Regions from separate parts of the Paenibacillus sp. FSL L8-0708 genome, predicted to be linked through region 3. Evidence: riboswitches for the same ligand, from Rfam matches in the RefSeq annotation. Region 3 holds a riboswitch; each other region holds the start of a gene.
What was found. Region 3 has a riboswitch for cobalamin ahead of metE (5-methyltetrahydropteroyltriglutamate--homocysteine S-methyltransferase). Riboswitches for the same ligand answer to the same signal wherever they lie in the genome.
Positions count from the first base shown of each region.

Region 1 (10,562 bases), 4.4 Mb from region 3:
CTCAACATTAACCTTAATATATAGTAAGAATTTATGGGGAAGAAAGCAAAAGACTTATTTTTCCATTTAGCCTAAAAAAGACCTTAATAATGGCGAACAAGTTAAATATGTGTGATCAATTTGTTACAAGTTTCTAATAGTATGATAAAGATCACTGTAACGGCGCTGTTTATGGGTTGAAAAATTCCGTTCAAACTTTGTTCAATAGTTTACTAAAGTTGCTAATTTAGACACATCTATTCTGCGCAAAACAGGGTGATTTTAACCATTTTTTGTTGATGCGCCAGTATTTAGCTGGAGTCGCGTGCTTTTTATGATTGTGGTTGAAATCACAGTTAACTTCTAAAAGGTAACAAATTATTCTGCTGGGGGTTACAATCTCTCAAATTTCATTCTATCAATGTATGATAAGGTAATAGACAAATATACATAGATAGGAGATTTTTGACGATGTCTTTAAAGAAAGTATGGCTATTATTAATCGTATTATTCATTGGTTCCGGATCAATACGAGCGATAGATTCAGTGAATGCAGCAGGTGCAGGCTCCCTTAGGTTAGGTGTGAACGATAAGTTAACAACTATTGAAGCAGTTTCGGTAAAAGATACCTATTACGTTCCTCTACGTGATCTATCACAGGAACTTAAGTTAACGCTAACTGGAGTGAGCGATGGGATAAAAGTTACAGGTCAGAACAGATCAATCAAACTGCTGAATGATCATGCAACAGCTACTCTAGGCGATGGAAAGACCATATCCATGAGTACATTTTTGAAAAACGGAAAAACAATGGTTCCACTGAAATTGACCTCTTATCTTGGTTTTGGAATTTCCTTTAAAGCAGATCAATATTTATTGCGTGTAAAAGATGGCTCGGCTACATTAGATGATGCAACATTTGTAAGTAAGTTTAAAAAGGAATTGAAGCCAACCGCAACTCCTGGAACTTCTACGCCAACTGTTGGGAAGCAAGGTAAGACCGTATACCTCACCTTTGATGATGGGCCAACGGCTACAACTTCTACATTGCTTGATATTTTGGCAAAATATGATGCGAAGGCAACTTTTTTCATGATCGGACCGAATATGAACCAGCATACTGCGCAAGTGAAACGGATTGCGAATGAAGGACATGGTCTCGCATTGCATGGAATGACGCACCGGAAAGAGAAGTTTTATGCTTCACCTGCGGCTGCGCTGGGAGAGATGGATAACGATAACGCCATTTTGAAAAAGATTACAGGTCAAAGCACTACACTGATTCGTCCTCCTTATGGAAGCAAGCCTTATTTCACAAAGGCCTTTAGAGATAAAGTCTTGGCTCAAGGTTATCATCTGTGGGATTGGAACGTGGACTCAGAGGATTGGAAATACAAGGATGCTAGTACAACGATCTATAATTCGGTTATGAATCAGGTTCATAAGCTGCAGAAATCGCAGACCAATCCAGTGATTCTGATGCATGATCAAAAAGCTACACTTAAAGTACTTCCGCGTATCTTAGAGTCATTGAAAAAAGAAGGCTATACATTCCACGTCATTAGCTCAGATCTGAAACCTCTGAATTTCTGGAAGGATACACGCTGAGTTTTTTTGAAAAAATCAAGAGGGAATCCCAACAGCTGTGAACTAGCTGTTGGGATTCCCTCTTTTTTTGGTCTTGAACTAAACACTAATTTTTGTTTAATCCAACCACATTCATGCTCCCGAGTTTTTCTATCGGACCCAGATGACCTTAATTGCTGGATTTGCCTCTGTTTCGGGTGCTTTCGGACCACATAGCCGCTATTGGTGCAAAAACCACCCGTTATCAGTATTTTCCACACCAATAGCTGCACTGGTGTCCGAAACTTCGCTCCAATGGCGATAAATATGGAAATAGCGGCTACTGAGTCCTAAACTCCACTCCAAAGCCAATAAATGTACAAACGGCGGCGGCTGTGTCCGAAACTCCACTCCAAAGCCGATAAATGAGCGAATGGCGTCTGCTGTGTCCGCCAAACCAGTGGGGATGAGTATGAGCCCACGGTATCGGACCCAGATGACCTTAATTGCTGGATTTGCCTCTGTTTCGGGTGCTATCGGACCACATAGCCGCTATTGATGCAAAAAACACCCGTTATCAGCGTTTTCCACACCAATAGCTGCACTGGTGTCCGAAACTTTGCTCCAATGGCGATAAATATGGAAATAGCGGCTACTGAGTCCGATAGCATATGGGGATGAGTATGAGCCCACGCTATCGGACTCAGAAGACCTTAATTGCTGGATTTAGCTATATTTCAGATGCTATCGGACCTCATAGCCGCTATTGGTGCAAAAAACACCCGTTATCAGTGTTTTCCACACCAATAGTTGCACTGGAGTCCGAAACTTCGCTACAAAGGCGATAAATGGGCAAATAGCGGCTACTGAGTCCGATAGCATATGAGGATGAGTATGACTCCACGCATCGGACCCAGATGACCTTAAACTGGGGAATATCAAGTAGACAGTGTGTTTGAAAAACTAGAGATCAGCCGGGAACACTAGGGGTACGGGGTACGGGGTACGGGGTACGGGGTACGGGGTACGGGGTACGGGGTACGGGGTACGGGGTACGGGGTACGGGGTACGGGGTACAGGTTCCGGAGTACGAGCATACCGAGCATCCCCAAGGTTTTTATTGTTTCCACGCCTCCGTCTTGACTCTAGTGTCGCTGGAGGTCACATAGCATATGTTTACCCGGCAACCTACTGAAACCAACTTACATCTCTCCCCCCTGACCTACTGAGACCAGCTTACATCCCTCCCCCTTGACCTACTGAGATCAGCTGGCTCGCACTTGCTCCCAATCTGCTAAAACCACAAACAGCAGAGCAGCGATCTCCGTTACTGGAGAACCGCTGCTCTGCTGTTTTAATATTATTATGAAGTCTATAGTTTGAAGCTGGACAATGTCTTTTGCAGATCTTCTGCGAGCACCGCTAAATACTGAGCTGAAGCCGACATTTCCTCCATTGCGGATAGTTGCTCCTGACTCGCTGCACTTGTGTCCTGAACACCTTCTGCACCTTTACTAGATATAACGTTGACCTGTTCCATAGCTGCTGCGACACCTTGGGATTCCATGGCCACATGAGCAACCGCTTCTCTAATCTCCGCTGTCTGTAAGGTAGCTTCTTTAATGGAAGTCTGAATCTCATGAAAAGCTTGAGATACCAGATGACTTTGAACTACGCCATTGGTGACTAGCTCAGTACCCAAAGCCATGGATTCTACTGCGCTTTCGGTTTGCTTTTGGATATGTGTAATAATATCTGTAACCCGCAAAGAACTATTTCTAGTTGCTTCCGCCAGATTACGAATTTCTCCAGCAACTACAGCAAATCCCCGTCCATGCTCACCAGCCCGTGCTGCTTCTATAGAAGCATTGAGCGCAAGCAGATTCGTCTGTGTAGCAATACCGTTAATCGTTGTAATAATTGTATTAATCTCTTGTGACAATGTCCCCAGATTAGAAACAATCTCCTGACTCTGAGTTACACTGAGGTCAATTTCCTTCATCTGCACAATGATTTGGTCTACAGCCTCTACTCCACGATCCGATGAACCGGAAACTACTCCCATTAGATCCGACATTTCATAGCTGCTGCCCTCTACGGCTGCAATATCATTGGTCATTGCTTTTATGGAACGTGTTGTACTGTTAATGCTCTCTGTCTGCTCATCAAAACCCGCGGCAATCTCTCCAGAAGATACAGCGATCATTTGTGAAGCCAATGAGGTCTGCTCAGCACTAGCGCTCATCTCTTCCGATGAAGCTGACAGCAGTTCTGCACTCTCTGCAATCCCTTGCATCATCTTCCGCAAGCCCTGCAGCATATTGTTAAATGAACTGTTAATTTGGCCGATCTCATCCTTGGCGGTGTACGTTGCTACCACGGTCAAATCTCCATCTTCTGCCCGCTTCATTAGTCCTTGCAGTTCTTTAAGCGGTTTTGTTATCAGGCGAATGATTGCAATACTAATCAAGATACAAATCACCCAAGCGAAAGTAATCATTATGGTATTGTTTACACGCATGCTTTTAGCGGTTGCCATGGAACCTGAATTGTGTTCATCAGCATCTTTAAGCAAAGAATCACTAATTCCTTTAAGCAGGTTGATCATTTTTTCACGGGATTCGTTAAATTCGCCTGAAAATACTTTATAGGCCTCTTGATTATGATTACTATCAGCAATCTTTATAATGTTATCCCGCTGTGCACGATAATCTGGCAAAAAGGACTCATACTCTTTGATTTTACTTACAATAGCAGGATCATTATACTGAATCGCTTTCACCTTGTTCATAAGTTCATTATTATCTTGAACCTTCACTTGGATACTCTCAGAAAGTTCTTTGTTTTTGCTGGCATCAACGCTAATCAAACGCTCCAAAAGATAGGATTCAATAGCCCGATTATTCGTACGCATCTGCCCTACGTAAGAAACAGGCAATAAATTTTCATTATATGTCTCATTTGTCTTTTCGGCCATTTTGTTCATTGTGATGATGCCTATGCCCCCTACAGCATTCACCATAATTACTGCGAATACCAAAAGCAGCCCTATTTTGTATTTCACTTTCAAATTTTTCATCTACACTCCGCCTTCACATTATCTTATGATCTATCTATTTTTATCGGTCGGAAGGGCTAAGAGTTTGATGATTTTTAAAATATTGTGTCGAATAAAAGTATATATTGTCATAAAACGACTTTCCTCAAATAAAAAAGGGCGGGCACCCGATCCGCTATTACTCCGAATCCATGTGTGCCCGCCTAATCAAACTTCCTCTTCCTTATTCTCCAGAGGTATAGTACCAGTACAAAGTATCACCGTTCTGCAAAATATAACTGTCTGCACTGATGCTTGGATCCGCATCCCGGTTCGTTTTATACTTCCATCCGCTGCTTGGGCCTCCATCAAATTCAGCCAACCCGTCAATAGATTTCACGTAGATGCTTCCAGCGTTGCCGGATGATACTACCTTAGTCCCTAATTGACTGACTAGTAAGCTATAAGCCGTTTCGCCCTCTTTTAGAGCTACTGTTGTACTGGCTAGGATGGTTCCTCTCCGGCTATCTCCAATCACTGAGAGGGTAGCGGTAGCTTTTGCTGGAGCAATAACAGACGATCCGACAGTCAGAGACTGAGTATAACGCGCTACGCTCGGTACGCTATCTTTAGCATAACCGGTAACAGTTATTGTATAGCTATTTGCTGGGAGACCCCCATCAACAACAGCCACACCTTGTTCATTCGTGATTACCTTCTTATCACCAATCGAAACCTGCACACCTGCAGCTGGTGAGGTAACCGGATCAGAAGTGAAGCTTTCCTGATCCCACACCCACTTTTTCTGTGAAACCTTTACAGTAAAAGCTTCATTAGCTTTTGGCTGTGATGGGGTAAGCACCACAGCATCTACAACCTGTGTATTTTCTCCTGCATAATAGACAAGCACACGATCGGATTCCTGTAGTTCGAACGCATCCATACCCACACTTGGATATATCCACTCCCCGCCGCGTGATACCACGAAGCTCCACCATCCGTCGTAAGTACCTTGCGAAACTCCATGGATACCTGATACAAAGTTGCCATAAGACGATTTGGTGATATCTACTTTAAAATCATCGGTAGACCCTAGTTGTTGCAACGCTTCAAGGGCATTGGAGGCTTTCAAAGTCCCCTCACTAATCAACCCTTCCGGGCCTTCAACGGTTAGCGAAGCTGTTACATTCTTAGAAATCACTTTTAGAGCTTTTGTATATTTAGCAATCGTTGGGGCTTTGCCTTCACGGTAGCCAGTTACAGTCAGTGTATAGTCACCTGCGGGCATATTTCCTGAGAATACGGCCTCACCTTTAGCATTCGTCGTTACCGTCTGAGCTCCAATTTGGACCTGAACACCCGCAGCTTTTGCAGTTACAGGAGAGGAAGTGTTCGTAGCAGCGTCCCATTTCCACGTCTTACTAGTTACAGTGACGGTAAAGGAATCGCCCTCTTTAAGATTTGCTTTGGAAAGCGTAACGGAATCCACAAGCTTAGTGTCATCTCCGGCATAATAAACCAGTACCTGATCTGAATCTTTAAGTACAAAATCACTCATGCCTACATCGGGATTAATCCATTTTCCGTCACGTGATACAACATACATCCATCCGTCATAACCACCAAAGCTTCCAGCAGCAATACTTCCGATGCCAGTCACATAACTGCCCGAAGGATTTGTGATCGGCAAGTTCGTTTGAAGCGCCAGCTTCTCTAACGCTCCAAGTGCGTTGCCAGCATAGGCGTACCCTTGTGCCAACGTGGCCTGTGGTCCCTCAATCGTTACTGGAGCGTAGATGAGTGAGCTCTGAATGGAGGATTTGGAAAAATCGTATAGCTTACTGTTGCTTCCTTTATATAGCAAATTATAGGCAACCAGCGCCTGAAGACCTTGCTCTGTCGCCAGAATATTACTGCTTCCACCACGGCTATGGGTGAAGCTACCATCAGCTAGACGATAGCTAAGCAGGTTCTCCATTAGATCCACTTTGTTTTTGGTGTATTCTAATCCACTAGGATCAACTCCGAAGGAGGTGAGTCCAAGGATTGCTTGTGCGCTACTTTCAGCACTGTCACCGTAACCCCCATGGCTATCTTGAGCTGTAGATAACCAAGCTACGGCTTGTAGCCCTGCTAAGTAGGCTTCGGGATTATTTTTATGTGCCGCCAGAGCCGTCAAGGTTATCGCTGTCATATCAGGCTCACTTGCACCTGAGGTTAGTGCAAAGCCCCCATCCGGATTCTGTTTGGAGAGAATCTCCGTAAGGAGCTTATCCGCCGTCCATTTCGCGTCACTTGGGATATTATATTTACCAGAATCCAGCGCAAGTAAAGCATATACCGGATTATTAAGCGTCTGTTCACTGAGCTTGCTATTATTATAAATTTTCTCAATCAGATTATAGCCAGGAGTCGTTCCGTTACCAGCAAAGCTAGTAGGATCTGCACCAATCGCTCTCACTGCGAGCACGATTCGAGCATAATCGGTTACATTGGTGAAATCGCCAGCTGCATCCTTTACTTTTTTCTCAAGCTCTGAAAGGTAACTAGCCGGCAGCTTGTACCCTGCTTGCGCTAATCCAATGGCTTGCCAATCCGATTGCACGCCACCTTTCAAGAGATATTCTGCAGCCGCATAAGTCGCATCCGCAACATTAATCCGCTCCGCGGCAGTTGCCTCCAGACCGGCGCCAGCGCCCGCTTCTGCAAATATTTGTCCCGCCGGAGCAAGAGATGTTCCTAGAATTGAAATGACCATGAATAAGGCCAGCCCAAGTGCTACAAACTTGGAAGACATGATTTTCTTCATTGTTTAACCTCTTTCTGTATAAGAATGGGTACTGCCGGGAATAAGACGCATAACATAAAGACCGCCCCTTTGGAGGGCGGTCAGGGAAGATTACAAATTGAGGCTGCGGCGCTTGCTTCCTGCCAACAGTCCATCTGTATATGTTCCACATTCTTACCCCACGAAGAATAGAAACGCTCACGAAAAAGGCAGGTCTCCTGGCTAATGCTTCATCGCTGTTCTTCACCTTCCCACCCTACCTTCGGGGCAGTGGCTTATAGAAGAAACGCTCCGCACATACAGTGGCGGGACCGCGCCGGACTCTTGCACCGGACTTCCCTTTTAAGCAGACGACTAGATTGATTTAGTCTGCACCTTTTCCAGTATGTAGTATCTTATTTTGACATCCATAATCATATCTATTAATACATAGCATGTCTATAGAAAAGCTTAGTATGGGCAGCAAAAAAATGAACAGCAATACGCCACCTTCCGGTAGTTATTGCTGTTCAGAAAGCTTGTTATTCGACTGTTCCATCCGGACTTGCAGTCCGGGAGGGTTCAGCACTTGAATCAGAAGCTGGTGGAATATTAGGATCGGGATCTACGATCAATGTAAATCTTCCGGCTTTGATCATACTTTTCTCTAGAATTGTCGCTCCAGACTCCAATGTAACCTCAACCTGATAGGAAGGTTGTTCACCTTCAGTCACAGCTGTTGCGGAAGGTAACCCAGTGCTGTTCTCAGTATCAGAGGAAGGCGTAGGAGACGGAGATGCATCAGCTACAGAATTAGTAGCATCTGCACCTTCTGCTGTTCCTCCAGTAGTGCCAGCGGTATCTGACTCGTCAGCGGTGTTTCCCTCATCCGTCCCATCCGTTGACGGCACTGGACAAGTGCCATTTGTAGCAGCGACCTTAAAGCTTTTATCTATCTCTGTAGACGAAGACATTAAACTAACCTCAGTCGGTTGAAACTGCACACAGTCATCTGCACTTGCGAAGGTGAACACCAATATGCTGCTCCCCTTATCTCCTTCGACGCTCTGATCCTTCAAGTATACTGAAGCCGGAGGCAGCATATTGCCTGCACTCTGAACAGGGGTCGGCTCAGGGCTTGTCCCCGGCAGAGCCGTCTTCGTATCATCCGGACGCAGCATACTGAATACGATAATTGCAATAATCACCAGAATACCCGTAATGGAGCCGGAGATTAAGAGTCGAAATCGGCTGCGGCTGATCCAGCGCGCCAGCGGGGAAGCCAGTTGGGAGCGGGCTTCATTGTACACATTTTGCAGAGCAGGCCGAGCTGCCGCGACATAGTTCTTTCGGAATTCCCGATTCTTGAACGCTTCACGATCACTGCTCAGGAAATACTTCAGAATCGCCTTACGGTAACCCGGTTGCAGCTTTTTATTCGAAACCGTAAATAAAGGATTGCCTTGCGACCAAGCAAAAAACCGATAGATGATTTCTTTGTCGGAACCGGCTTTACGCTTTAACAGCTCCAGAAGCGCATCGTAATCCAGCGGACCCCCTTCACGCTGAGTTGTATAGTAAAAGGCTAGCGGAAGCCGTTCAAAGGGTTCCAGAACACGCGCCTCTTTTAGCAAACGACGACCCAGTAGCTGCACATCGTCTAGTTCCTGCGGAGACAATCCTGTAAAAATCTCCTCATTCGGCTTCTCTTCACCAAACCAGCGGTAAGCGGCACGCAGCGCATTCTCTTTCTGCTTGCTAATCCTATCCAGTGGCGGCTGCCAATCGACAACATTACCATACCGTAAAAAAACTACCTCCAGAAGCTCCTCCTGCGTCATATCAGAAAGCGATAAGCGGTTCAGTAAGAATCTATCTGCTGAAGCAGCAAGATCCTGCATTAGGGAGAGTGCCTTAGGAGCAACTCCTGTTCCTTTGCGGCGATCTTTTTCTGCCTTATCTACAATTTCATGAATTTCCGCCACAGAAGCCACCGGATCATGCTCCAGCTGGAGCTTTTCTAGCAAATAATCCTTCACAGCATTTTGAGCAAAAGACTGCTCTAACGCCACTGGCAGGAACCGCCCCCAATGGAGCACAAAGCTCAGAATATCCGCAGATCTGGACGCCGCAGCTAGTCTTGATTCCATGTAAGGCTCAAGCAGCTGCTTACGGAAATAAGTTTCAGACATCACGCGCTGGAAGTAAGCTGCACTTAACTCATCATTACTCTCAATGATCCCGTAAGCAGCACTCAAGATATCCTTGCGGCCCGCTTCCACACTATGAAGCATCCCATTGATGAAATAATCCACGATTTTGACCCTGTAATTGTGATCCTTAAGTACAAAATACTCTTTAAAGCATTCCATAATCGCCGGATCTGGCACATTTCTTTGCCGAATCAGATCAAATTCCCGGTCAAATCTTTCTAGGAAAATATCATTCAAGCGGATTCTAGAATGAATTGCACCGTCTGGTTTAAGGTAAGAAAGCAAACCACTTAGCACCGCACTCTTGTTTTCCGTATATAAATGCTCGTTCCCTTGCTCAATCTCATAAAATATAGCCAGCTCATTATAGAAAGAAAGGGTTAGCTTGTGCTCAGGACTCTCTCCACGCAGAATCTGATCGGCGAAGCTTACGAAGTCGTTAATATCTCCTGGATTCAGCAGTAACAGCTTCCACACCAAATCAGCATAAGGCTGGCGGGTCTCGCCAAAATCGACATTCCCCATCCGTCCGGAAGCCAAATCAAAGGTATAATCCTTCTCAATACTGCGATCACCGGGACGAAGTGAACCTTTTTCCACAAAGCTAAGATGTATATATTTACGGCTTTGCGGTTCATTCGCATACGTAATCACGCCTAATCTACGGCGGAATTCATACGGCAGCACGCTATACAGAATTTCTGTAAGCTCCACCGCCCGCGCGGACAACTCGGTGATAGGTACGTTTAGAGCCACGTAGATTTTTTTCTTACCTGCTACAGAGAGCATCACCGCTTGCAATAATGCCTTGAATATCCCTTCATCAATCCCTAACAGGCGTAAGCCTGCGATTGGATCAGGGCTGCGGTCTGTGCGAACAACTGGAATAGAGGGCAGCTCCGGCAAGGTTCCACCAAGCTCTCCCGTATAACGCTCTGCAAAATCAGCATGCAGCCAGTCTCCATAGCTCTGCACAATTTCTTCGGAACGTGAAGCAGGA
Region 1 is NZ_JBBPBC010000001.1:1,118,198-1,128,759, reverse strand. Features, by position in the region: gene NYE58_RS05010 (polysaccharide deacetylase) at 451-1,587, shown strand; gene NYE58_RS05005 (methyl-accepting chemotaxis protein) at 2,918-4,624, opposite strand; gene NYE58_RS05000 (DUF4430 domain-containing protein) at 4,827-7,391, opposite strand; cobalamin riboswitch at 7,562-7,764, opposite strand; gene NYE58_RS04995 (GAP1-N2 domain-containing protein) at 7,892-10,562, opposite strand, start outside.
Region 1: it holds a riboswitch for cobalamin, as region 3 does, so the genes downstream of both, NYE58_RS05000 (DUF4430 domain-containing protein) here and metE (5-methyltetrahydropteroyltriglutamate--homocysteine S-methyltransferase) in region 3, are expected to answer to the same signal.

Region 2 (10,562 bases), 4.6 Mb from region 3:
ATACAGTTGTTTAATATCATTCGTGTTCTGGGTAGGATCCTTAGGAGTCACTGTTGGAGAAGGACTCACATTTGGATCAACGCCGGCTTCCGGATTAGCTCCCCCACCAGGAGCAGGAGTAGCACCAGGCTTAGGCGTTGGGGTTGGAGTAGGGCTTGTAGTTGGTATCGGTGCATTTAGATCCACACCCAAATTCGTAGTATAACGCCACTGAATTCTGTCCCCGGAACTTAGGTCATATGAAGATGCTCCATAATTAGGATATTTCCCATTCACATTATACATCCATCCACTGCCGCTGCCATGGTCAAATTCCCCATCACCAGCTATGGATTCAACATATACACTTCCAAAGTCACTGTTCCAGGAATCTCTATAGTCGATACCGCGGCTATCCAGCACTCTTTTTAGTACAGACCACACTGTGTCACCAGATTGTAGCTCTACCTGTACAGATGGAACAACATATCCCTTATTAATCGTAAGCTTATCCACGGACAGGATTACATATGGTTTCGATGGAGTGGTTCCGCCACCATTGTTGCCGCCATTTCCTTCACCATTTCCGCTACCATTACCGTTACCACCGTCGCCACCAGGTGTTTGTACTGCACTGGAAGCATACGCAATGTAGTCAGTGAAGTGATTGGTTTTTACAATTAAGTCATTTCCACTATCATAGGCATACTCAGACTTACCGCTTGCAAAACCTAAGTCATCACTTGCAAATTTTTGAATGGCATGAGGGGTGCCATTTTGAATATAAGCAGCTTCTTTTCCTTTAAGGTCCTTAAAGGTTAACGTAATAAATTGACTAAATTCTACTCTTGCACTACCACCCATGGAAAATGCTTGAAGAATGTTATCAAGCTTCTTGTCCCCAGGAATAATCTGATTCACACTATCTTTTAGTGCAGATTCTGCACCGGTTAAAGCTGAAATCAGTTCAATCGCAGAGGCATCCCCACTTGTAACTTTTGCACCCTTAGGAATGACTACAGATACGTTACCTTTTATGGCCTCTATCTGAGGAAGGACGCTATTACTTGGTAAATTGACACTAACCTTTGATTGATTTTCTTCTGAAATAGCTACTGTGATTTCTTTGTTGCTATCTCCAGCGCTGATCGGAACGATATAATCATTAGCGTCATTTGGGATTTCAACTTTCGGGTTCTCCCCAGAAGGTAACGGAAGTTCTTTCGGACCCTCTGGTTGCCCAGGCCCCGGTTCTTCTGGTTGTTCCAGTTTCACATCATTCATATCAAAGAGACGGTTGCTATGATTGAGCAGACGATCATAGGACACAAGTGCATACGTACCTTGGTCCGTTGCCATATTGTCTACTTTGCCTGTGAGGATATGCTTAAATCCACCCTCAGGTGCAGCAAAGCTAAGTAATGCATCAATAAGCGAATTTCCACTTTTAACAAATCTAGCGTCAGTGTGCGGATCTACACCTACACCAGTTAAGGCTACAATTACCTGCGAGATACTCTCGCTGCTAGTGCTTCCCCAGCTTGTAAATCCGCCTTGATTGTTTTGGTTATCGGACAGCCATTGGATGGCCCGATCCACGGCAGCTTTTACATCATCACGGGTTGCATAATAAGGTGCAAGAGCTTGCATCGCCATCGCAGTCATATCGACATCGGCTTTGGTTACGCCTAATGCCCAGCCACCAGCTTCTGCTGTACCTTTTTTAACCTCTTTATCTAAAATGTACTGAACTAGTTTTTCTCTTGTGGTCTGTTCTGTAACTCCATCAACTACAGGGATCTCATAGTTATGGCTATCTAACGCGATCAGAGCAAAAATCGGACCATTATTGCCTTGCTTTTGGATATATTGATAATCAGCGAGTGCTTTTCTCAGATCATATCCCGCAACATTTGTGATATCTTTTCCGATAGAGGTAAGTCCTAGAATCGCTCTGGAATTCTCTGTGCTTTTATTGGCGTCGAGTTTTCCATCCTCTTTAATGATTGATGCTATTTTCGTAGCTACATTATTGTAATAGAGATCATAATAACCGTTAGGTACTGTATAGTTCGCCCGTGCCAGAGAAAGGATCGACCATTCTCCGCTGCCTGTTCCAAACGTTGGATTCTTTACAGTATTTAAAATATAAGCAAGGTTTTTATCTAACTGTTGTTTGACGGCAACTGTAGTTTCCAGTTTGTAAGTAACCTGATAAGTTACATTTGTTTTGTTTCCAGCTCCGTCAAGAGCCGTTACAGTAATTGCATTACTGCCTGAATTCAGAGTAGCTTTGTACTCCCCATTTGCAGGTGATAAAGTAACTCCATTCAGCTTCACTTCTGGAGTAATGTCACTATATACATTGTCTGTGACAGCTACTTTGAAGCTTATTTCTTTATTGGATACTTCCTGTTTATCTTGTATGCCACTTACTGTAATAACAGGGGGTTCAATGTCTAATGCATTATTAAGACCGACAAGCGCATGATCTACACTTATTTGAGAGCTTGCCATGTTTTCGAGCACGGAATAGGCTTCATAAACTGCCGATTGCACTACTGGTCTGTCCAAAATAGTTTCTTTATTAGGGGCACTATTAATCTCGGCGATTTCCGCAGTTAAAGCATCCTTATTGGCAAGTTGAACTGGGATTTCCCCCCAGCCGCCAAGATCAGAACCATAGCCATAAGTGGTGAACTGAGTTCGAATGATGTCACCGTCTTGAGGCTTATAATCGGTCATCCCAAACGGAGGAAACACATTATTTACTGCATACATCCAACCCGACATGGAGGTGTAGTCAAACTGACTTAACCAATCTGGGTCTGCTTTAGTGCCGACTGTATTCCCATCGGCTGAAATCATATCTAAAATATATTGTGGAATATTGACTTCACTTCTGCCACTATCTTTAACTTCTGATAAATAAAAACCACTATCTATATTTCCTAAATATCTATAATTCCCATCACCTAGCGCACGTGTTATTAAAGATGCGCCATTATCGCCTTCATAAATCGGAACTTTAATAGGTTCGTTAATATACCCTTGGCCTAAGGTGAATTTCTCTACGGATACAGATACATACCCTTTAAGGGTAGAGCTTGCTCCATCTGCTTGAGCCGGGATTACACTTGTAGAGAATGTCGTAATAAATACAGCTACAATAAGTAACCACGCTAAAAACTTATTTTTCTTCATTTTTCCATAACCCTTCCCTTCATACCTATGATAAAAAACAGAATAAACTTTCTCATAACCACAAAAAAACCACTCAACATAAACGTCAAGAGGTTAAGATAGTGAACCACAATAATAGCTGGCAAACACTATTCAAGCACCTCTCTATCGATCGTAGAGTTTGATGGTGTAACAGAAAAAGGCAGATATTCTGGCTCAAGTATCATCACCCTTGCTGCCTTCCCAGTTTCCCAGTGGCATTTTGCAAGGACTCCTCTTTCACAGCGGCGGGACCGCGCGGGATTCACACCCGCTTTCCATTTAACCAATCTATGATTGTACTTCCGCAACATTCATAGTTGGCACCTATTCCTAATTTTAAATTTTCATGCTTCATCATATCTAATATATATGTTTTTGTCATGTTATATTTCTTTTTTGTATAACGGGCAGCTAGAGATAATCCTATTTAATAACCAATTTCTACGAGTAGGGTTATTCAAATAATTTCTTTATCCAACTGTGGGGTAAATTAATTTAAATCACTAATTCTTATATGAATTTACCACAAATTAGTAAGGTACTCGCTAAGTGTATTCTATGTTAGGGTATATTCAGAAAGCGTTTACAAAATAAAACTGGAGGTGTTTGTGTTCATCTAACCACCAAGTACAGCGTCAAAGCCAGGTCCAAGCATCCTAAATTTATCTCACAAAGGAGAATTCAATGACTACGCGAATCCAGAAATCCTTCTTATCATTGACACTTGTCACCGCTCTTCTGCTCTCTCTGTTCTCATCCATGGCCGCAGCTGCAACTAAGGACGAGCAACAAGCTAAGGCAGCGCCAAAGAGTAAGATCCAATCCTATGTAGACGAAATGCAGCCCGGATGGAACCTTGGCAATACTTTAGATGCTACAGGTGAGGATGAAACCTCCTGGGGCAATCCACGTGTGACCCAAGATCTTATTAAAAAGATCGCCGCTCAAGGCTATAAAAGCATTCGGATTCCTGTGACCTGGGATACTCACATGGGTGCGGCACCAGACTATACCCTAGAAAAGGCCTACCTCGACCGCGTGGAAGAAGTTGTCGGCTGGGCACTGGACGCCAAGCTTTATGTCATGATTAATGTCCATCATGATTCCTGGCTATGGGTAAGCCATATGGAAGAAAAACACGATGAAACGCTGGCACGTTATAATGCAGCCTGGACTCAAATTGCCGATCGCTTCAAGGACAAATCCGATAAGCTGATGTTCGAGAGCATAAATGAACCTCGATTCACCGATGGTGGAAGCACAGACGAAGCAAAAATGGAGCAAATGCTTACTGAACTTAATAACTCTTTCTATCAAATCGTGCGCAAATCCGGTGGGAAAAACGACCTCCGCCCACTTGTATTACCTTCATTAGAGTCTTCACCTACGCAAACAAGAATGGATCATCTCTATAAGACGATTACGGCTCTGAACGATCCAAATATTATTGCGACCGTTCACTTCTATGGCTTCTGGCCTTTTAGTGTGAACATTGCCGGCTACACCACGTTTGAAAAAGATACAAAAAACGATATCACTCAAACTTTTGATAACGTTTACAATACATTTGTAGCTAAAGGCATCCCTGTCATCGTCGGTGAATTTGGTTTACTCGGGTTCGATAAAGACACGGGTGTGATTGAACAGGGCGAGAAGCTTAAATTCTTTGAGTATCTGACTTATTATTTGAAAGAAAAGAAAATGACTTCCATGCTCTGGGATAACGGGCAGCATTTCAACCGTAAAACTTATAAGTGGTCTGATCCTGAACTCCACAATGTATTAATGTCTGGTCTGAAGGAGCGTTCCTCCAGCACCGAAAGCGATTTGGTCTACCTAAAAAAAGGTGCACAAATCAAAGATACCAAGGTTAAGCTAAACCTGAACGGCAATAAGCTAACCACCATTAGTGCCAACGGAAAGTATCTGACCAAAGGTAAAGATTACACCTTAAATGGTGAGGAGCTCACCCTCAAAGCCAGCCAACTCAAAAAGCTCACAGCTTCCCAAAAATACGGTGAAAATGCCGTGCTGACTCTGAAATTCAACAAGGGTGTTGCGTGGAGACTTAAGGTCATTGTGTATGATACAGCTAAATTAAGCGATGCAAAAGGCACGACTGAATCCTTTGCCATTCCGACCACCTTTAATGGTAACCAGCTTGCCACAATGGAAGCTGTATATACCGCTGGTGGCAATGCAGGTCCGCAGGACTGGACTCCATTTAAGGAATTCGGCAATACCTTCTCACCTTCTTATAACACTAAAGAAATCAAGCTGCTTCCCGCGTTCTTTAAAGATGTTAAAGACGGCGAGGTTATCCTGAAGTTCCACTTCTGGAATGGGGATATTATCACCTACAAGATCACGAAGAGCGGAACAAACGTTGTAGGAAAGTCCTCTTAAGCATCGGTCCTGTTAACAACACAAATAGGGGTGTCCCTTCAGGGAACATCCCTATTTGTATTCTACCTATCACATATAAACCTCATCATACGAAATTATCATCAACCGATAAATTAAATATACGCCAAGATAGGCTCCGGTAATAAGAAACATTGGATTCAAAAATATCGCATGGATCGAGGTCATAAACACAGCACGATCTCTTAATATCTCGTAAATCGCCAAGGCGGAAATATTTCCAAAGATAATCGCACTTAAGACCGAAACAACATTAAAAACCATACGCCACTTTATCGATTTCCCCTGTAACATCAGCATAACAATGGGAACAAGAATACTACCAAGTACGATTAGAAATTTCATCCAGCTCACCTCGGTAAATTTTTAATCGTCCAATTCCACACTTTCGATTTGTCCATCTGCATTTACCGTCCACTCGATTTCAACGCCATTATTCAATCCGAGCTTGTCTTCATCTTCAATGACTATATGATCAGGAATCGTTAAGGTTTGCTCTTTACCGCCCTCTACTTGAACAGTAACCTGTTTACCCTTAACAGCAGTGATCCTTCCGTCATATTCAATCTGCTGCAAAACAATCTTTTGATTCGAATCTGTAATGGTGACCTGCTTGCCTCCGTCAGTTAGCAGCTCAACCTTTTTATGATAGTTATCTTTTAACGAAACCTCCTTGATAACTCTCTGAACGCTAACCCCCTCTGGAAGTTTCCCAGTATTTGAGCCGGGTGACGCAGATGTTAGGGGTTGTTCTGTTACGTTATTTGTAGGTACAGGTGTAGTTGCTTCTGCAGAAGGTGCTGCAGTTTCTACTTGAGCTGTTGGAGTAGGCACTTGAGTCTCATCCGCTGCTTTAGTGCAACCACTTAGCAATACCATACATGCACAAATACAACAAAGAATTGTAGCCCTGGTAAAACGTTGTGTTGTTCCTTTATTCGATATCATCTTTTACCCCCGCATTTTAATGTATTTTTTTCTCTATAGTGGACATAGTTTTACCTCTTATCTTCCTTTTATTCACCAGAATATGGCCATCTGAAAGCAACAGTTAGATAACAATTCATGAATATGTCAAAAAACCGCCCTGATTTAGATCAGTGGCGGTTTCCATGAAATAATGAGATAAATTAGATCCTATTAATTTACAATATGTGTGCCAGCCTGTTGGCTCATCGCAGCTTTCATATTTTCCGGATTGGTAATGATAACTCTACGTCCCTCTTTTTTCAAAAAGCTAAGACTTGCTTCAATTTTAGGCTGCATACTGCCAGCAGGAAAATGACCCTGCTCCGCATATACCAACATTTCTGCCGCTGTAACTTCTTCAAGAGCCTTCTGCTCAGGCGTACCGAAATTCACACATACCTGAGGAACTCCTGTTGTAATGATCAGCGATTCTGCATCGATCTGTTCGGCCAGCAGACTTGTAGCAAAGTCTTTGTCAATGACCGCATCGATACCTTCGTAGGTATTATTTTCGGTTTTGATCACAGGAATCCCGCCTCCGCCAACAGCGATTACCACATAACCCGTCTCAATGAGTGATTTAATGACGTCTTTTTCAACGATATCAATCGGCTTAGGTGATGGAACAACACGGCGGTAACCACGACCTGAATCCTCAATGATGACCCAATCTGGCTTGGCACGCTTCATCTCCTCTGCTTGCTCAAGCGTGAAGAAGGAGCCCACTGGTTTCGAGGGAGACTGAAAATTCGGATCATTTTTGCTAACCTCGACCTGAGTAATGACTGTGGCAACCTTTTTGTCTAATCTGCGATGAATGAATTCATTTGTTAAGGCCTGCTGAATTAAATAGCCTATGCCCCCTTGCGTGCCCGCCACGCAATTGACCAGCGGAGTAACATCCATTCCAGTGACTTCCGAAGCCACCTCGCTTCGTCTCAGCTCGAATCCAACCTGTGGACCGTTGCCGTGAGTAACCACCACATCGTTGCCTGCTTGCACCAGATCAGCGATATTGACAGCAATTTCACGTACTGCCTCAGATTGATCCTCTATAGAATCGCGGCCATTGTCTTTCACCAATGAATTACCGCCAATGGCTACAACTATAAATTTACTCATTCCATTCCTCCTGACGGATCAGTTGATCCTCATTTATTAGCGTTTAAGGGCCAGCTGAAATTGTTCCTTCGCGGAGTGAAAATCCGGATTGGCAGGATTATAGCTGATAGCAATATCTATTTCTTGAATGGCCATTTCATGATCACCAAGTAAACCAAGTGACTGTGCCTTATGATGATGATATAAAGGATTGCTCGGATCGTTAGCAATTGCGTTCTCAATCGCCTCAACTGCCTCTTGATGCCGGCCAAGTGATCTCAAGCTGTTCGCCTTATGAAACGAGAAATCATACCGTTCAGGCTGCTGTTCCAGAAGCTGATCCATAACTTTAACCGCTTCCTCATGCCTGCCCAACTCTCTTAAATAATTGGATTTATGATAGCGGAAGAAGCTTTCGCCAGGATCGCGTTCTATCGCTTTATCATACTCTGCTAACGCTTGCTCGGATCGCTTCATCATTCGGTAGGCATTTGCGGTATAGAAATAGAAATCAAGGTCATCCGGTTCGATAGTAAGTGCCTGTTGATAGGCTGCCAAAGCTTCCCCATATCTCCCGAGTTCCCCTAAGAAGTATCCTTTATAGTAATAGAAGTCTGAATTATTACTGTCCTCTTGCATTGCATGTTCCATAACCAAACTTGCTTTCCGGAAATCCTCTGCCCGAGCTAGCTCTTGAGCGCTTTGAATACTTGAATGAATCGGTAGCTTTTCTTTATTGAGAATACGGATGACCCTCTCCTGTCCCAGTTCTTCTGCATGCTGCAACGATGATTTGCCGTCACGATCCGGCAATTGAACATCCGCTCCAGCATCCACCAACAACTGAATAATATCGGAGTATAAACGGCCACCATTCCCGAGAATTACTGCCTCCAACAAGGCAGACCATCCCAGATTATTCATATGGTTAACTGCAACACCTGCTTCCAGGCATTTCTGAACAGTTCTTAGATACCCCTTCTCGCTGGAAGGAAGCAGTGTAGTTCCCCCAAAACGATTTACACTGGTTGTATCCGCACCTGCGGCAAGAGTTAAAGACAGAATCTCATGGAATCCATTGGCACCGGCACACAGGTAGGGTGATAACATAGTGATATCTCTTGCATTCACATCGCTGCCTGCTTCAATCAGCTTTTGAGCGAGAGGAATATGATTTTTTTGCGTTGCCGCCATCAGCGCAGTACGACCACCGGCATCCTTATGATGAACATCGGCACCACGAGCTAAAAGCTGTTCTACGGCAGCTAAATCCCCGCGATCCGCTGCTTGAATTAAATCTTCTGACAGAGTTTGATTAGTCATGGCTTTAGCTCTCCTATTTCTTTTTATCAATTATTTATTCGGATTGCAGCTTGTTCGCTGGGTCACGAAGGTCTGAAAAATGCTTATAAACAAATAATCCTGCAACCATCAAATAGGCGTATACGAACGGCATAAGTGAAGCTTGAGCAAATCCAACAGTCGGCGCGTGAATGATCCCAAATAAAGATAGGCCAGACGCGATTACAGCAAAGACAGCAGCCCGCAGTGGTTTATTCAGGATAGAGAAAATAGTGATGGAGCCCCAAATCAAGCTGCTAAGCGGTGCACCATTTCCTAAATGCATCAGCCCATTGTAATAAACCCCTTTACTTAATAAGAGATCAATCCCCACCTTAGAAGCCGAAGTTTCAGCCGCATTAAAAATGTTGTTCGCAAGCGTTAAAGCCCAGTTAGCAATCCATGGGAACAAGGTGATAAAGATAACGGGCACTTCATTTTTAGGTGTCTCTCGAACCACCTGATTCGCCGTAACGACCCCGACATAGACCAGAATCGGAACAATCGCCACAACAGGTATGATAGACAACAGCAGTGCCCCTATGCCAAAGAGACAAATAATTAACATGGAGAAACCAGAAGCTATGGTATAACCAAGTCCAGCCCCAATAGATTTCCAGCCTGCATGACCAATATACACAGTTACCGGGAACGGATTACCTGTAAAAGCACCAATACTTGAAGCAACCCCGTTCGTTAGCATAACGTTACGAGTGTTATAAGGATCTCCCGCAGCATGTGCGCTCTCAATATTTTCAAGGTCAAAAATATAATTCGCCAGTCCCAATGGAATTGCAGAAGCCAGGTATGGCAAGGCATGCGGAATCCCTTGAATTAAGCTGGTAATATGCACCTCAGGTGGATTAAACCCCAGTGTTGAAAGAGCCGTTGTGATCGCTTCTGGATTCTGCAAACCGAATATCCAAGCCAGCGCGGTTCCAGCAATCAGCAGCAGAAATCCTGTAGGAATTTTTTTGAATATCGGCGATTTGCCAAACCAGTTAATAAAGATGATCACAAGTACAACAAAGGCAACCACTGGTGTTTCAAAGGATTGCAGCATCGGGTTCATGGCCAGCAATAACAATCCAAGTCCAGACAAACAAGATAAAAGTACGGTTCTTGGAATAACCTTACGCAGCACATCTCCCAGAAATGAGCCGACAATAAGGATCAAAGCTTCGAACAGGCACCATACGAGACCAATTTGCAGCGCAAATGATGCATCATTGGTTTCTCTAAATACGGGAATTAACACTAGAAAAGTTACCGTAAAAATCGATGGAGCACTAGGTCCTGAAGGTAATGCGGTTATATCCGTTCGGCCTGTTTTTTTGGCTAGCTGATATCCAAACCAGCCATAAGCAATACTTGCGATAAAAATCGCGAGTCCAAACGCAGGAACGACTCTGCCGTAAACCATACCTTCCGGAAATCCTACTACAAAAATTAACAGTGAAATCATCGTAAGCAGATTGGTTAAATTGTTAGCAAGCAACCCGAAAAATGCAGCCCAATCTCCC
Region 2 is NZ_JBBPBC010000001.1:945,536-956,097, reverse strand. Features, by position in the region: gene NYE58_RS04325 (S-layer homology domain-containing protein) at 1-3,183, opposite strand, end outside; cobalamin riboswitch at 3,347-3,547, opposite strand; gene NYE58_RS04320 (cellulase family glycosylhydrolase) at 3,889-5,610, shown strand; gene NYE58_RS04315 (transposase) at 5,680-5,973, opposite strand; gene NYE58_RS04310 (hypothetical protein) at 5,995-6,576, opposite strand; gene arcC (carbamate kinase) at 6,769-7,719, opposite strand; gene NYE58_RS04300 (tetratricopeptide repeat protein) at 7,756-9,021, opposite strand; gene NYE58_RS04295 (hypothetical protein) at 9,056-10,562, opposite strand, start outside.
Region 2: it holds a riboswitch for cobalamin, as region 3 does, so the genes downstream of both, NYE58_RS04325 (S-layer homology domain-containing protein) here and metE (5-methyltetrahydropteroyltriglutamate--homocysteine S-methyltransferase) in region 3, are expected to answer to the same signal.

Region 3 (10,562 bases):
GACACTGTCAAATGTACGGTATAAATCCCGTAGAATAGAGCCGATGGAGCGTATATGGTCAGATGTACGGTATAAATCCCGTAGAATGGAGGCGATCGAGCGTATACGGTCAGATGAGCGGTATAAATCCCGCAGAATGAAGCTGGTGGAGCAGTTGCGGCCAGATGTACGGTATAAATCCCGTAGAATAGAGCCGATGGAGCACATATAGCCAAATGTACGGTATAAATCCCGCAGAATGAAGGCGATCGAGCGTATACGGTCAGATGAGCGGTATAAATCCCGCAGAATGGAGCCGATAGAGCGTATACGGTCAGATGTACGGTATAAATCCCGTAGAATGGAGCCGATCGAGCGTATACGGTCAGATGTACGGGATAAATCCCGCAGAATGGAGCCGATGGAGCGTATACGGTCAGATGTACGGTATAAATCCCGTAGAATGGAGCCGATGGAGCATATATAGCCAAATACGGTATAAATCCCGCAGAATGGAGCCGATCGAGCGTATACGTCCAGATGTACGGTATAAATCCCGTAGAATGGAGCCGATGGAGCGTATACGGTCAGATGTACGGTATAAATCCCGTAGAATGGAGCCGATGGAGCATATATAGCCAAATGTACGGTATAAATCCCGCAGAATGAAGCCGATCGAGCGTATACGGTCAGATGTACGGTATAAATCCCGCAGATGAGCTACTCCAACAAGCAATAAGTTACTTATGTTCGATGGGATATCACCGTTCGGCGTCTGCAATATCAACTTTACATTGTCCTCCACTACCGCTATCGCTACTACTACTACTACTACTACTGCTACCACCACCACTACTACACTATCACCACCACTCCTGTATCTTTAAACCAATTTATAGTTTGTTAGAGCCGTAATGAGCTATGCTCATTTACGGTTTTTTATGTTTTTTAAGTAATGGTTGGCCGAAGTAGATGACCACTCAGGTACAATTGGGATAGTTTAATTGATAACTATATAATACCAGCTCATAAGTAGCTGGTTCAGGTATGATGTGTTCAACACTATTTCGTACTTTGGAGGAATGTATATTGGTAATGGACGTGGAATTTGGCAAGGAAATTGAGAGTGCCATTAGTTGGGCTAAGGAGCGGCTGGGGTCGCAGGAGTATCCGCTGCGTTGTCTTGCTTTTGTTGAAGATGCCTATGAAAGAAGCAATGGAATTGAAATGTGGGGAGGCAGCGATGCACGCGAATCCGCAGAGCTGTACGATGCGCACAAGAATACCGGGGCTCCGCCAGCTGGCGCGTTTGTTTTTTATGCTTGCTCAGGGTTGGTAGACGGTGAGCTTAAGGATTGGGGGCATGTAGCTTTGGCCTTTGGGAATGGCGAGGCCATTCATGCCTGGGATATAGTTAGGATAGATCACTACATGGAAATTTGCCATCTGCAAGCTGCTCCGGGCTGGAGCCAACCAGAACTTATCGGCTGGGCATCTGTAGAGAGAGTTCTTGCCGGGATTCAGAAGAAACAATGGGACTAGTTGATATCCTTAAACCTAACTTATCCAAGAACCTAGAAGGTGCCGTAAACAGGAGCTTCATGGGTTCTTTTTTCTTCCTTCCGATTTGACTAACCCTATGCACGGTGTATATATTATTTGGCAGACCCCCTTATATTGTTAAGGCTGGACCGGAGGCATGATATGTTCAAAATATTTATTATAGAAGATGACCGTGGACTTGTGGCTTTGCTGCAGGATTATTTACATAAGTTTGGATATGAAACGCAGGCGGTGAGTGATTTTGAGCAGGTCCGCACTCAGTTTGAGGCGTTCACGCCACATCTGGTACTCCTTGATGTTAATTTGCCAAAATACGATGGTTATTACTGGTGCCGCCAGATTCGCGGAATTTCAACCTGCCCTATTCTTTTTATATCTGCCCGCGATGGCAAAATGGACCAAGTAATGGCGCTGGAAAATGGAGCGGACGATTATATCACTAAGCCTTTTGATTACGAAATCGCGATGGCCAAAATCAAAAGTCAGCTGCGGCGCGCCTACGGCACCTATGCCGGTGGGAATAATGAACGCACACTAAACGTTGCCGGAATGACGCTGGATGTAGAGCGGCTAATCCTTACCCGAGGCGAAGCTAAAGTGGACTTAAGCCACACGGAAGCCAAGATACTAGATGAGCTAATGCAAAAATCAGGCGTCATCGTTACCCGGGACAGGCTGCTCGAAAAAATCTGGGATGATCAAGCCTTCGTGGATGAAAATACCTTAAATGTATATGTTACACGTGTACGCAAAAAACTTGCCGCTCTCGCTATCACAGATGGACTACAAACCGTGCGCGGTCAAGGCTATCGTTTGATTCCGAATTGGGGGGATGAGGAATGAAGTTGTTATTACGGGAACAGTTCCCCCTGATTGTGGTCTATCTAGCCCAGCTAGTCCTGATCACATTAGTGTACCGGCTGGATGGAGGCAGCGGTCTGAATGTAAGTTTATATGCCGCGCTGCTCAGCACTTGTCTACTGATTGGCTACCTCGCTTACCGTTACGTCACCAATCGCACGTTTTATGAACGTTTGGAGACTACGCCCTCCTCTCTCGATGAGGCAGGTGGCCCTACACAGGATTCTCCGCTAGCCGTAGGCTTGCGAGGTTTACTGGGGTCGCAATTCCGCCTCTACAAAAATGATTTGCACAGCTACCGCCACAAATTAGAAGAACATATTCACTTTATTAATCAATGGGTACATGGCATGAAGACGCCGTTGTCTGTCATTCATCTGATCATTCAGGATAAGGATGGCCCTCCTTTTACGGCAATTGGTGATGAACTGGATCGTCTGAAAAAAGGACTGGATACCGTGCTTTATACGGCCCGTCTGGATACTTTTGAGCACGATTTCTATGTGGAACGGCTGAATCTGGAGACCATCGTACGTGGTGTGACCTCTGAGCAGAAGCGGCTTTTTATTCGAAAAAGAGTATTTCCAGCTATACAAATAGATGAGCAGATTACCGTAACCACGGATGAAAAATGGCTCACTTTTGTCCTTACGCAGCTGATTACGAACGCTGTACGTTATACGACTGAAGAAGGCAAACATGTTTTTTTCCACGGGATGGTCACGGAAGATAAGCAGACTGTGCTTGAGATCCGGGATGAAGGAGTAGGCATACCAGCAGGAGATCTGCCGCGCGTGTTCGATGCATATTTTACCGGGGTGAATGGACGAACCTTTCAGGAATCTACGGGGATGGGTTTATATCTCGTGAAGCAGATCTGCGGCAAGCTTGGACATGAGGTGAGTATCCGTTCCGAAGAAGGAAGCGGGACCACCGTGCGGATTGTATTTAGGGAGCAGGATATAACAAACCTTACAAATGTGTAAGGGCATTGTAAGTTTCAGAAATAGCAACCTATGTGTACACTTTGTATAATGAAGGCAATCCAGTCGAAAGAAGGAGAGGTAACACTTGCCCATTCTAGATGTTCATAATTTATCAAAAATATATGAGGGTAAAGTGTCCACTCAGGCGCTGAATCATATCCGCTTTTCTGTAGAAAAGGGGGAGTTTGTTGGCATAATGGGTCCATCCGGGAGCGGGAAAACAACGCTGCTCAACACGATTGCCACCATCGACCAACCGACCTCTGGTCAGATTCTGATCAACGGCCGAGATCCTAATCTGCTTAGCAGAAAAGAAAAGGCGCTTTTTCGCCGTCATGAGCTAGGCTTCGTCTTTCAGCATTTTAATCTACTGGATACGCTCACTGTAGAGGAAAACATCGTATTACCTTTGACGCTTGCAGGTGCTCGTGTCTCAGAGATGGAGAGCAGGCTGAAAGAGGTCACTACCTTGCTTGGCATCGAACATTTGCTGAAGAAGCGCACGTACGAGGTCTCAGGCGGACAAATGCAGCGGGCGGCTATCGCCCGGGCGATGATTCATCGTCCATCGTTAATTTTGGCGGATGAGCCCACAGGCAATCTGGACTCCAAAGCCTCAGGGGAAGTCATGAATATGTTGACAGAGGTGAATAAGGAAGAAGGAGCTACGGTGCTGATGGTCACACATGACGCAGTGGCGGCAAGCTTTTGCAACCGGGTCATCTTTATTAAAGACGGACGTTTCTATAGTGAAATGTACAAGGGCAGTAATAGAGGCGCTTTCTTCCAAAGTATTATTGATATGCTGTCTCTGCTTGGGGGAACCAGCCATGACCTTTCGGCAATTCGCTTATAGGAATGTAACACGTAATAAACGCAAATATGCCGCTTATTTTGTCGTCAGTGCTTTTTCGGTGATGATCTTTTTCGTGTGCGCTTTGTTTATTTACCATCCGGATATTTCAAAGAGCTTAATTTATAGTACGGCGGCTCATACGATGATGGTGGCAGAGGCAATTATTTATGTCTTTTGTTCTTTGTTCGTACTCGTATCCGTTGGATCCTTCCTGCAGTCGCGCAAGATGGAGTTCGGAATTTTATTGATGCATGGAATGACGAAGAGACAGCTGAACACCATGGTTTTTCTGGAAAATATGATGATCGGCACCTCTGCCATCCTGACAGGTACCCTTCTCGGGTTACTTCTGGGCAAATTATTTTTGATGATCGGATCTACTTTTTTGGGAATTCCCCTGTTAACCTTTCATCTCCCATGGCAGGCACTTGTGCTTACGATTTGCAGCTTCGTGTTATTGTTTTTTCTGATATCGCTTTGCACCTTTGTTTTTATCGGCAATGAGTCACTGATGCGTCTGTTTCAGGGAGAGCGTAAGGCAGAAGAAGAACCCAAAGTATCCTTTGTATTATCTATTATTTCTGCTGTACTGCTGATCAGTGGTTATTATATGGCGGCTACTGCAAAAGCTGCTTCCGTAGAGAAAGTCATGTTTCCGGTCGTTGCGATTACGGTTATCGGGACGTATCTCTTTTATACCCAGCTAAGTATTTGTTTGGTTAAGCTGCTTAAGGACATTCGGCGCTTGTATTGGCATCGTACGAATATCATCACTTTATCCGGTTTGTCCTACCGCTGGAAAGAGAATGGCCGAATGTTTTTTATGGTGACGATTGTATCCGCAGTCTCCTTCACTTCCGTAGGGGTATTTGCATCGATACATACACTTTCCAGAGAGCTGAAATTGGATTATCCCGCAGCAGTGGGTTATGTAGCCAAAGGAAATCAGACGGGTGTACCCTTTGATCAGCATCTGAACGAAATTAAGGAAGAGCTCAAGACGCACGGACTCCCTTATGAAGCGCTTAGTATCCCGATTAAATATGCCGAGGTTGAGGCTCAGACTGGACCCGATCGCACTTTACGCCTTCCCTTGATTGCTTTCAGTGATTATAATCTCGCCCTGCAACGTGCAGGTTTCCCAACAGATGAGCATGCTCTGGTGGGCAACGAAGGTCTGGTGATGATTGGTTCACAGCGGGATCGCAGTTTAACAGAAGGCAGAGTAAAAGCGGTCTATTCCTTGCAGCACGGACTTGCCATTAAAGAAATAGGTTATACCGAGCAAGTTCCCATCGCCGAATATTTATTGCCGGAGCTGGATGGTAGAGATGGCGGGGATTTTAGTGGTGTCGTGATCAGTGATGAGCTCTACAGCGCTATTGATCCCGTGCAGACGGATCTTTATACAGGTTTTTATGTAGAGGATTTTCCACAGACGGTAGGTATTGCTGCTGATCTTGCCCATAAAGGCAAACAGTCCTATGAAAGTGATTCTCCGTATGCGATTGTGATCAGCGGCACGCTGTTTGAGCTTCAGAAAACATTGTATAACACAATGCTTTTTGCTTCCTTGCTGGTGGGTACTGTCTTTTTTATCGCGGCAGGCAGCTTTCTTTACTTCCGGTTATATACCGATCTTGATCATGATCGCAATCAATATTCCACTTTGTCCAAGATGGGGCTTACGGATAAAGAACTCAATCGAATAGTTACGATTCAGCTGTCTTTGTTGTTTTTTGTGCCGGTCGGAATAGCTATTTTACACAGTGTGTTTGCCTTTATTGCGCTTCAACGGTTGTTCTACTTATCTATCGCAACGGAGACAGGCGCGGTGTTACTCGGATATTTGGCTGCTCAAGGACTATACTTCTTTTTTATTCGCAGCCGCTATTTACGCAACCTGAAGAAGAACTTGATATGAGAAATGGGGGTAACAAGATGCAAGCATGGATTACAGATTTTATGGAGCAGTTTGGTTACTTCGGTATTTTTCTGATGCTGGCCTTTGAAAATATATTTCCACCAATTCCTTCAGAAGTGATCCTGCCCTTTGGAGGATTTATGACCACTACGACGAGCTTAACGATTCCTGGTGTAATCATTGCTGCCACGGCTGGATCACTACTGGGTGCAGTAATTCTCTATTATATTGGCCGATTATTGGATGTGAGCCGGTTAGAGAAACTGGTTGAACGCTGGGGTAGCCTAATTAGGGTCAGTAAAAAAGATATCCACAAGGCTGACGCCTGGTTTGATAAATATGGCTATTGGACTGTATTGTTTTGTCGGATGGTTCCGCTGGTCCGCAGTCTGATTTCGATTCCGGCGGGAATGTCGGGCATGAAATTTGGAGTATTTATGATCTTCACAACGATTGGCACATTGGGATGGAATTTGCTGCTTGTGCTTATTGGCGCGGCATTGGGCGAATCCTGGGAAGACATTGCCATGTACATGGATGTGTACTCCAATGTAGTCTATGTACTAATTGCTGGCGGATTAGTTATTCTTGGGTTTCTGTACTTCCGCAAACGCAGCCGGAGAATGAACACTGAGGGCTAAGCGGGTAATGGACTGATAATAGAAATGACTATTAAAAAGGAGGGAAACACATGGAGCTATTAACGATTATTAAAGCCATTATTTTGGGGCTTGTTGAAGGTTTAACCGAATTTGCTCCAGTATCCTCCACGGGTCATATGATTATTGTTGATGATATGTGGCTGAAATCACAGGAGTTATTTGGACAATATACGGCAAATACCTTCAAAGTAGTTATTCAACTGGGTTCAATATTAGCGGTTGTTGTGATTTTTAGAAATCGGTTCATTGATCTGTTGGGTTTAAAGCGTTTCAGCCGTAAGCAGTTGGATCCTGTAACAGAGGAGCTACCGCAGTTGGAGCAGGGCGGGCACCTCAAGCTGACTCAGGTTCTGGTAGGGTTAGTGCCTGCAGGTGTGTTAGGTGTTCTGTTTAATGATTATATTGATGAGCATTTATTCTCTACCTCAACAGTGTTAATTGGTCTAGTGATTGGGGCTATATTAATGATTATTGCCGATCTGTTTGGGCCGAAGAAGATCAGAACTGAGAGTGTAGATCAGATTACATACAAACAGGCACTTGGTGTAGGTCTTGTACAGTGTTTTTCGTTATGGCCTGGATTTTCACGCTCGGGCTCGACGATTTCTGGTGGCGTACTCCTCGGGATGAGCCATCGTGCCGCTGCTGATTTTACGTTTATTATGGCAGTACCCATCATGGCAGGTGCCAGTCTGTTGTCACTGATGAAAAACTGGCAATATTTCACCATGGACGCGTTGCCGTTTTTTATTGCAGGCTTTATTAGTGCCTTCCTATTTGCGCTGTTATCGATGCGTTTCTTCTTAAAACTGATCAATCGTATCAAGCTCTTACCGTTTGCTATATACCGTATAATTCTTGCTGCTGTAGTATATTTCGTATTTTTCTAAGTCCGTTATAAGGAATCGATATAACAGAAGCCCCAGTAATCTATTGCAGATTGCTGGGGCTTTCACGTATGATGACATCAGATTAAGACACTCAAATGATGAATGATATCGGAGACAGGTGCTGACCGGAAAATAGTAATTCGGTAGGCTTAATAGGGAAATTCGGTTCGAAGCCGATGCGGTCCCGCCACTGTAACGGAAGAATCTCGAGCAACAGAGGTCACTGGCAATTTACTACTGCTGGGAAGACTGCTCAAGATGTTGACGCCGCTAGCCAGGAGACCTGCCTGTTTCAACAGCACTGCTTCACCTACGGAAGATAGGGAGGTGTTAGACGTTAACCATGGGTATATCATGGGCGTCTTTCCCTTTGACTTTTTTAGGGAAGGGCGCTCTTTTTTATAGGAAAGCAAGTAGCTTTGGAGTTTGAAATAAGAGATGGAAGAGGGAGTGTATCGAGATGACGAATAAAGTAAAAGTAAGTAATCTTGGATATCCGAGAATCGGAAAGAACCGCGAGTGGAAAAAGACACTGGAAGCCTACTGGCAGGGGAAAATAAATGAAGAGCAATTCCGCTCCGAAATGGCAGCAATTCAGCTGCAGCATTTGAAGACCCAGCAAGAGGCAGGAATTGAGCTTATTCCGGTGAATGATTTTACTTTTTATGACCATGTGTTGGATACGGCTGTTATGTTTGGAATTGTACCTCCACGGTACACGTATGATGGCGGCGACATCGGGCTTGATCTTTATTTTGCAATGGCCCGTGGTAATGCTGAAGCTACTGCCTGTGAGATGACCAAATGGTTCAATACGAACTATCACTATATCGTTCCAGAGATCGGCACACAAACACCACGCCTGACTGAAAATAAACCTCTAGCGGCTTATCGTTTTGCTAAATCGCAGGCAGGGATTGAAGGTAAACCGGTACTTTTAGGTCTGTATACCTTCCTTAAGCTGTCCAAAGGTTACGCAGCGGCAGATATCGCCAAGATTGCTGCACGTTTTGTTCCAGTCTATGTTCAACTGCTACAGGAACTGAAGCAAGAAGGGGTAAGCTGGGTACAAATCGATGAGCCAGCGATTGTTACAGGCATAAGTAAAGAAGAATTAACACTGCTTAACTCGATATACACAGAAATTGCCGGCTCCGTGCCGGGCTTGAATATTATTTTACAGACGTATTTCGAAGCTGCTGAACCGTTGGAGGCACTTCTAGAGTTGCCTGTTCAAGGCTTGGGTCTTGACTTTGTGCACGATGGTGGAGCGAATCTGGCTTCTATCGAACGTCTTGGTTGGCCGAAGGACAAATGGCTGGGTGCCGGAATTATTGATGGACGGAACATCTGGCGTTCCGATTTAGACGCTAAGCTGCAACTGGTAGAAAAGCTCAGCGTTCATGTGCCGCTTGATCGTCTTATTCTTCAGCCTTCTTGCAGTCTGCTGCATGTCCCAGTCACCGTTCAAGGTGAGGTGAAGCTGAAGGCGACTGTTAAGAATGCGTTAGCTTTTGCCGATGAGAAGCTTGCAGAGCTTAGTCTGCTCGGAGCAGCCCTCGCAGATAAAGGAGAAGCTTCTAAAGCAGCGCTGGCCGCTAGTCGTGAAGCTATTGCAGCATTCCGTGCACTACCTGAGCGTGGCCGTAAGGATGTGGCGGAGCAAGTGCTTGCACTTGCAGCTTTGCCTGACCAACGCAGTTTGCCTTTTGCTGAACGCTTAAAGGTGCAGCAAGAGAAATGGCAGCTTCCACTTCTGCCAACCACTACAATTGGTAGCTTCCCGCAGACAGTAGAAGTGCGTCAGGCGAGATTGAAATGGCGTAAAGGGGTCTGGAATCAGGAGCGTTATGATGGATTTGTTCGTGAGCAGATCGCGGATGCAATTACCTTCCAAGAAAAGCTAGGTTTGGATGTTCTGGTCCACGGTGAGTTCGAGCGTACAGATATGGTGGAGTTTTTCGGAGAAAAGCTGGACGGATACTTGTTTACTAGTAATGGCTGGGTTCAATCCTACGGTTCCCGTTGCGTTAAGCCACCGGTGATCTACGCGGATGTTGCATTTATACAGCCTATGACTGTTAAAGAAAGTGTCTATGCACAATCGTTGACGAAGCTTCCGGTTAAAGGAATGTTGACGGGTCCTGTAACTATCCTCAATTGGTCATTTGTACGTGATGATCTCAGCCGGGAAGAGGTAGCCAATCAAATTGCTCTTGCCCTTCGCCATGAAGTAAAAGCGTTGGAAGATGCAGGCATCGAAATGATTCAAGTGGATGAGCCGGCTATACGTGAAGGACTTCCACTTAAGGCAGAAGACCGTGAGCATTACCTGAACTGGGCAGTGAAGTCGTTCCGCGTTGCTACGAACCATGTGAAGGCTACGACACAAATTCATACGCATATGTGCTATAGCGAATTCAATGACATGATCGATTCCATATCGGCTATGGATGCTGATGTAATCTCCATTGAGACTTCACGTAGCCATGGGGAGCTGATTATCAGCTTTGAGGAGCAGGCCTATGATAAAGGAATCGGTCTTGGAGTGTATGACATCCATAGTCCGCGGGTTCCGGCTGTAGAAGAAATGACGGCGAATATCGATCGTGCGCTGCGGGTGCTGGACCCTGAACAATTCTGGATTAATCCGGATTGCGGTCTGAAAACACGTGGCTGGCAGGAGACAGAGGATGCACTACGTAACATGGTAAGAGCTGCTGCTATTGCGAGGGAAAAGTCAGGGGTTATTGCATCAAAATAGACATAAATAAATTAGAGCCAGGGTAATTTACCCTGGCTTTTTAGTTCACTTATTTTTTTATAATCAGCTACTTGATA
Region 3 is NZ_JBBPBC010000001.1:5,526,623-5,537,184, reverse strand. Features, by position in the region: gene NYE58_RS26390 (hypothetical protein) at 1-621, opposite strand, end outside; gene NYE58_RS26385 (C40 family peptidase) at 1,069-1,521, shown strand; gene NYE58_RS26380 (response regulator transcription factor) at 1,684-2,385, shown strand; gene NYE58_RS26375 (sensor histidine kinase) at 2,382-3,389, shown strand; gene NYE58_RS26370 (ABC transporter ATP-binding protein) at 3,475-4,245, shown strand; gene NYE58_RS26365 (FtsX-like permease family protein) at 4,220-6,169, shown strand; gene NYE58_RS26360 (DedA family protein) at 6,187-6,810, shown strand; gene NYE58_RS26355 (undecaprenyl-diphosphate phosphatase) at 6,861-7,721, shown strand; cobalamin riboswitch at 7,821-8,026, shown strand; gene metE (5-methyltetrahydropteroyltriglutamate--homocysteine S-methyltransferase) at 8,182-10,485, shown strand.